DNA from 3 places in the Paenibacillus sp. FSL K6-0276 genome. Region 1 is predicted to be linked to each of the others. Evidence: riboswitches for the same ligand, from Rfam matches in the RefSeq annotation. Region 1 holds a riboswitch; each other region holds the start of a gene.
What was found. Region 1 has a riboswitch for cyclic di-AMP ahead of MHH52_RS24440 (TrkH family potassium uptake protein). Riboswitches for the same ligand answer to the same signal wherever they lie in the genome.
Positions count from the first base shown of each region.

Region 1 (2,272 bases):
CCGGAGATGCGCCAATAAACATAAGAATAACCATAAAAAACTGTGAGGCCTGCCGCAGTCCGGCAATATCTACCGTGTTGGCGCCTGCGGTACGGGGCGTTACGGATTGAAAGAACGCTGATAAGATTTTGCCGCCGAAACTCAGATTGCCCAGTGTGCGCTGATTCGTAAATTCAAATATAAAAATCACCAAAGCGCCGATAAGAATAAGCCCTGTAGTGGTAGAGAGTACAACTTTGCTATGCAAAGATAATTTACGTTTTACACGAAACTCCACCAGATCAGACATAACAATAAAACCGATACCGCCGGAGACAATCAGAAACATCACGACGATATTCACAAGCGGATCATATACATAATCCGTTAAACTCCGGAAATTCCCGAAAATATCAAATCCAGCATTATTAAACATGGACACCGCATGAAATATCCCAAAATAAATGGCCTTTCCCAGCGGCATATCAAATGCCCAGCGTATGGACAGCAGCACGGCTGCACAGCCTTCAATGACCAAAGAATAAATAAGTACTCTCCGGATCAGTCGAACAATTCCCTCCATAGAACCTTGGTTCATTGCTTCCTGCAGGATCAGTCTGTCCCGCAAGGAGATTTTGCGTTTCATCATCATGGCAAATAGGGTTGCCATTGTCATAAACCCTAAGCCGCCGACCTGAATAAGCACCATAATCACGGTTTTCCCAAAAATGGTGAATGTCGTCCCGGTGTCTAGCACCACAAGTCCTGTCACACAGGTTGCGGAAGTTGCAGTAAACAACGCATCAATAAAGCTCACAACATTCCCGCTGGTACTCGAAATGGGAAGCATAAGCAGCAAGGCTCCTATCAGAATGATCGATGCAAAACCGAGCACCAAAATCTGAGGCGGAGAGAGCTTCAGGAACTTTGATTCAGAAAGCCTGCGAAACTGTGAAGCCACTATGCTCACCCTCTTATTTAAATTTAAAAAATCCCAACAAAAAAAGCACTGGAAAACCAATGCTACCCTTGGTCCCTGCAGTAAATTAGCCTACGAGGTTAGCTGACGGATTCGGACTGTGCAGGCTGCCCTATTCGTTCCTAGAACGAAATTCACCCCTGATGAATAATGCCACCGTTTATGGTGTACACTCATCTCTTCATCACTTCTTGTGGTTCCCCCGTTTTCACCTGAAATTCGGCTACTATACAATTGCATACAAATTATATACGTTATTTCAATAATTCACAAAGACACTTTTAATGGTGAATTCATATGAAAAAAGCGGTTTGGAGAGAATGTGTCAAAAGGAGGGCCTATTCTCATCCCTTTTCCGTGTTTTCCCTGCAATTGCACCGATTTTCATGAAAAATGAAGAAATGATCACCTTAAATTCATGGTATATATTAGGTTACCTATTCTATAATATCTCTATTACCCATAAAAAGAATATACAATGATTTTTGTAACTACCAAGGCACTAATACTATAATGAACATAACATTGTCAGTTCATAACAAGGAGGCGTTACATGAATCCCGTCGGCCAGCCCTTACAGCAACGTGCCCTCTCCAAGAGGCTCATCATCTCGGGCATTATCGGTCTTATTCTATTTATTATGTTTCAGATTGCCCCCTCGGTGCTAAATAGCCCTACAGGGGTAGATACTACCGTCATCAGCAAGGCTGAAGCCCGCGACAAAGCGATATCATTCGCAGAACAAAAGCTAAGCTACACCGAAACACCAAACGATCAGTGGAATGTACTCTACCAGACAGACTCTTCCTTTTACGGTTATATGTCCCGCGAGAAGCTTCTGGAAGACTATACTAAGAACAAACTGGATCAACGTTATCCTTTTGACGTCTTCCGTGTAACACTTAGCCCTTCAGCGGAACAAGAGCCCCTGATCTCCGTTGACCTCAATATGTATACTGGCGCAGTTGTCGCCTTCACACAAGGTGCAGAAGCATCCTCTGCAGGGTTACCAAGCAATGTATCAGCTAGTGCAAAAGAAGAGGACAAGGGTACTACTTTGTCCCTTGCGCAAAAAGAAAATCTTGCCCGCCCCTGGCTTCAAGAATGGGATGTGAATCCCGCCAAGCTACAAATTGAATCCAATACGGGAAACTACGGGCTCGTGTATACAGATCGTTCCGTTCAGATCGGCGAATCCTTACTACACTATTATTTCGATTTCACTGGAGAACAGGTATCCAGCTTTAAGTCTGGATTCTCTGCTCCTGCCTGGCATACCTCCTATGTGAAGGACCAAACCTCCCTCGCGGAAAA
Region 1 covers NZ_CP150276.1:5,197,042-5,199,313, forward strand. The annotation lists gene MHH52_RS24440 (TrkH family potassium uptake protein) at 1-940, opposite strand, end outside; cyclic di-AMP (ydaO/yuaA leader) riboswitch at 1,010-1,193, opposite strand; gene MHH52_RS24445 (CPBP family intramembrane glutamic endopeptidase) at 1,512-2,272, shown strand, end outside.

Region 2 (2,272 bases), 960 kb from region 1:
TCGACCTTCCGTTACGCGTGTTCCGGAAGCAGTTTTGGTACCTATACCTGGCTCTTCTGATGAATAAGCTGTCATGGAGACGTTCTTAATCATCTTCTTGTACTCAAAGTCTACGCCAGCCTTGCTTGTGACGTTATTAGCCTTAGCGCTAACCTTAGCCGTTTTGGAAGTGGTGTTTGATTTGGAAGTTGTTGTAGTCTTAGCTATAGCCGGCTTAGGAAGTGCTTTGGTACCAACGGCAATAATCTTATCTTTCGTTACCGTTTGTACTTCCTTACCAATCATGCGCATAGAAGCCAGTTCTCCGTCTTGGTAGATCTTTTCAATATGCTGAATCATGACGCCTGGTTTGCCTGCCTGTGCCACTCTAACTGTTCCCACAGTAAGGGAGGGGTCTGCTGTCTTGATGACTCTGAAGGGTAAGTTAGTTGTTCGCTGTACTGTCTGTTTGTTGATGCGAACAATCTTAATCTCCATGTTGGCAGAAATGGTGGTGTCTAACGAAGGGAAAATCTTATCATGATCTTCTAGGGTGATGCCCATTTTGTCAATTGCTTTACCAATTGTATCCTCGGTCGTATATAACGTTTTTGTTGCTCCGTCCGCAGTAAGGCTAATTTTCTGCGCACGATTGATGACGACACGGTCACCGTCTTTTATTTCATCACTCAGACCTAAAGATAATTCATCATGCGGCTGCAGCGGAATTTGCTCTTTCTCCAACACATCACCAAGAAGTGACTCACGCGTTTGAAGCGTCTGTGTTTGCCCGTCTATTACTAAAAATAATTGTTTGTTACTTTGACCGTGTACGTACAGCAGAATAAGTAGCGCGATAGCGACTGAAATCACGCCCGCAAGTAAAAGTACGCGAGTATTTACTTGCTCCCACCGTAATGCGAAAGACCTGCTGGATGACTGCGAATCATGGGATACTTCTGGTTGGAATACGCCCATTCTCTCCATCCTCCTTACATAGCCCCGTCGTCAATTGTATATCATGAGGACTGAATTCCTTTGACGAAACTATTTGAGATTGTCACAGGATACGCACGTAATAACTTAGCGTCTCCTGCTCATGGATCGCCTGCTCGGCACAGCTACTCCCACCCCTGTTATATAACAGTATGTGGGCAACATTCCGTTTATTCAAAAATAAAAAAGCCTAAAAAGAGTTCAACTGAGGACTCTTTCGTGGCTTCTCCAATGTCAGAATAGAGAATGTATGTGCACGAGGTTGCCTCTCTTACTTGCGCTTACGGGGTTAGCTGTCGGGTTCGGACGAAAGAGAGACGCCCTATCTCAGGTCACCCGCTCATGGCGGTTGCCCTTGAATTCACCCCAAAGACCACGTGAAGAAATCAAATATTGTCCTGCGGCACGTCTAAGCCGTATTCAAGATACAGGCATGCGGCAGATTCAATACTGGTTCCCCCGTTCTCCATACGGAGACTCAGCGAGACGATCCATGAATCAATGGCTGTCACTATAACACAGCTCACATCACTGAAAAGATGATATCCTGTTTTGATGCATGTTGTAAAGGACGATTCAACCACGTTTACGCAAATAAATGGTTAAAATATTGTAATATTCAGCCGTTTTTATATTAAAAAAGTTTAATATATCGGCCATTCTTTATTTTTCACCTGTTTTACTCCCGTTTTCAGACAATCCCAAATCGTTCCAGTGCGTTCGCATACGTTATTTCAGCCAATTCCTCCCATGTTAACCCTTTAATTTCAGCCGCTGCCTCTGCTACTAACTTCACATGAGCACTCTCATTACGCTTCCCGCGGAAGGGGTGCGGAGTCAAATATGGAGCATCCGTTTCGATCAATAATCGGTCTAGCGGGGTCTGCGCAAGCACTTCTTTTGGCACTCTTGCATTTTTGAACGTAATGGGTCCTCCAAACGATAAATGAAAACCAAGATTCAAGCACATTTTAGCCGTTTCCCAACTTCCTGAGAACGAGTGCATCACGCCTCCAACCTCATTTGCCTTTTCCTCCCGTAAAATCCGTACAACATCTTCATGGGCATCACGGTCATGAATACAAATCGGCATATTTAGTTCGCGGGCTAGTCCAATTTGCTTGCGAAAAACCTCATGTTGCACATCCTTGGGAGAAGTATCCCAATAATAATCCAGTCCGATCTCCCCGATGGCCACCACTTTTTTATGACTGCACAAAGAAGCGATCCAATCGAGATCTCCTTCTTTCATATCAATCGCATCCTGCGGATGCCAACCCACTGCAGCATAAATATA
Region 2 covers NZ_CP150276.1:41,673-43,944, reverse strand. The annotation lists gene MHH52_RS00190 (ubiquitin-like domain-containing protein) at 1-957, opposite strand, end outside; cyclic di-AMP (ydaO/yuaA leader) riboswitch at 1,239-1,469, opposite strand; gene MHH52_RS00185 (TatD family hydrolase) at 1,667-2,272, opposite strand, start outside.
Region 2: it holds a riboswitch for cyclic di-AMP, as region 1 does, so the genes downstream of both, MHH52_RS00190 (ubiquitin-like domain-containing protein) here and MHH52_RS24440 (TrkH family potassium uptake protein) in region 1, are expected to answer to the same signal.

Region 3 (2,272 bases), 1.0 Mb from region 1:
ACATTATCGGACGGCTCTTCTGTGCAGCGGGTCTGGAACGGCGAAGGGGCAGAGACTATGTTTCAGTTGTTAACTGATAAGCCTCTACTCTCTGCTGAGATTGATCCTGAGCATTCCATTCTTTTGGAGAGCAAACATCTCAACAACTTCAGACTAGCGGAAATAGAGCCTAAAGCGCTCTCTCGATGGACATTAAGCGTGACAAAACTGCTTGAAACCGTGCTCGGAACTCTTGTCTGGTGAGGTGAATGATTGTGAGAACATCGATAACCCGCGGCTGGCAAAGCATGAAGGAGCAATTTTATATTCTAATTCTGCTCTTCATTTACCGGCTGCTCTGGGGCTACTTTTTGTACGGTTTTGTCCGGTCTGCTATCGTTCCAATCCTACTACGCTATCCCGATAAAAATGCCGGAGGCAGCGGAATGGGCAGACTACTCTATTATGTCGAAGGGCAGTTCAGCTTGAACACAGATCCTGCGATACGTACTTGGTTATGGATGTTCCTAGGGCTTGTTGTCTTGCGACTGCTACTCTCCCCCTTCATAAGAGCTGGATTGTTGCATGAACTCCATCAGGAGCGAAAGGGAGAGCGTGGCCTCTTCTTTTTTCCCGGTATGAAGCTTTATGGATTTCCAGTGTTGATCTTCAGTCTAATCGAATGGGTGCTGGCTCTACTGCCGTTATACTGGCTTGCTCCAAAAATGTACGGGCTGTTCTTATCCTCCTTTATGAACTACTCTTTGTTACTTCATCTAGTTCCATACGTATTGGCATGGCTTATATACATTTTTATCGTGCGTCTGTTCCTTCTATATATGCAGTTTGGTTATACCAGTGGTACGGGGATGTTCTCCTCACTGTTCATCTGCTTGAAGTCGCTGATTCCTGCTATAGGCATTTCAATCGTACTTGGTGCAGGAGGCCTGGTCCTTCTGCTGGTGTGCGGACTAACCGGTATCTTCTGTCCTGGCCTGCCGGCACTTCTTATTCGTCAAATCTCATCACTCCCCTCAACACTCTTCAAAATGTGGGAGATCTCCGCTCAATATCATCTATGGCGCAGTAAAGCATTTCCACAATAATTTAAAGCCTCACAGAACATAATATAAGAGTCCCGGTTCCTGAATCAGGAGCTGGGACTCTTTCGCGTTATAGATAAATTATGAGGATTTGCAAAATCGTAAAGACTTTGTTACAATAGGTCCTGTTCCATTAGTAACAAGTTTGTAATCATTTGAAACGATTTCTACATAACTTCATGTATTTGTCGTAGTCTTGTCGACAAGTCACTATCTGGTGCATAAAACGCCGAATTCCTTGCACCGGGAAGTGGGGGAACCATATTTTGGGTGAATTGATCTCGCTTTGCAGTGATCATAGGGGAACCTTCTACCGAATCCTTAAGCTAACCTCACAGGCATTGGAAGGGGTACATTTTTTTGAAGAACTTAAGAAAAGCATGCGTCGCTGCGGCGCTAGGACTAGTGATGGCATTCTCTATTGGTGGAGGAAGTGCCTTTGCAGACTCTAAAATGGACAGTGTTATCTCAAAGACTATTGGAGTTGCCTATAAAACCGGAGGCACTAGCACTGCCGGATTTGACTGTTCTGGATTTACTACGTATGTATTCAAGAATATGGGTCTTTCTTTGCCCCGCACCTCAAAAGCTCAATATAATATCGGAACTCCTGTAGCCAAAAGCAAACTGCGTTCAGGTGATCTGGTTTTCTTTAACACATTGGGCAGCGGCGTATCCCATGTCGGGATTTATGTTGGAAACGGTAAATTTGCACAATCTTCTTCTTCGCGTGGTGTGAACATCTCTTCACTTAGCCAGTCCTACTGGAACAATCGCTACGTTGGCGCTAAAAGAGTAATGAGTACTTCATCATATCAAGCAGTAGCCTACGATTAATACTTCCCCACAACTATAACCTCACAATTAACTATATAGGCCTGGATTTGATTATTGCCGTAATCGAATCCAGGTTTTCTTTTGCCTTATTATATTCTTTACACCACTAGAACAGGATCGAAACATATTTATTCGATAAATATTTCAATAAATAGAAAAAATAGGTCATTATTAGCGCTTACATATGCGTTTTGTCCTTAAAAATGCCAATTATTCTGCATTAATATGTTAAAAACGATTGCCAAGCGGCTCACTGTTTGTTACAATTAGCGCAGTGAGATTTTAGTAACATTTTTGTAATCATTAAGTTGTTATTTACAAAGGTTTTGTCATGTATTGATTACGAGCTATTC
Region 3 covers NZ_CP150276.1:123,934-126,205, reverse strand. The annotation lists gene MHH52_RS00595 (M1 family metallopeptidase) at 1-243, shown strand, start outside; gene MHH52_RS00590 (hypothetical protein) at 255-1,085, shown strand; cyclic di-AMP (ydaO/yuaA leader) riboswitch at 1,300-1,438, shown strand; gene MHH52_RS00585 (C40 family peptidase) at 1,491-1,919, shown strand.
Region 3: it holds a riboswitch for cyclic di-AMP, as region 1 does, so the genes downstream of both, MHH52_RS00585 (C40 family peptidase) here and MHH52_RS24440 (TrkH family potassium uptake protein) in region 1, are expected to answer to the same signal.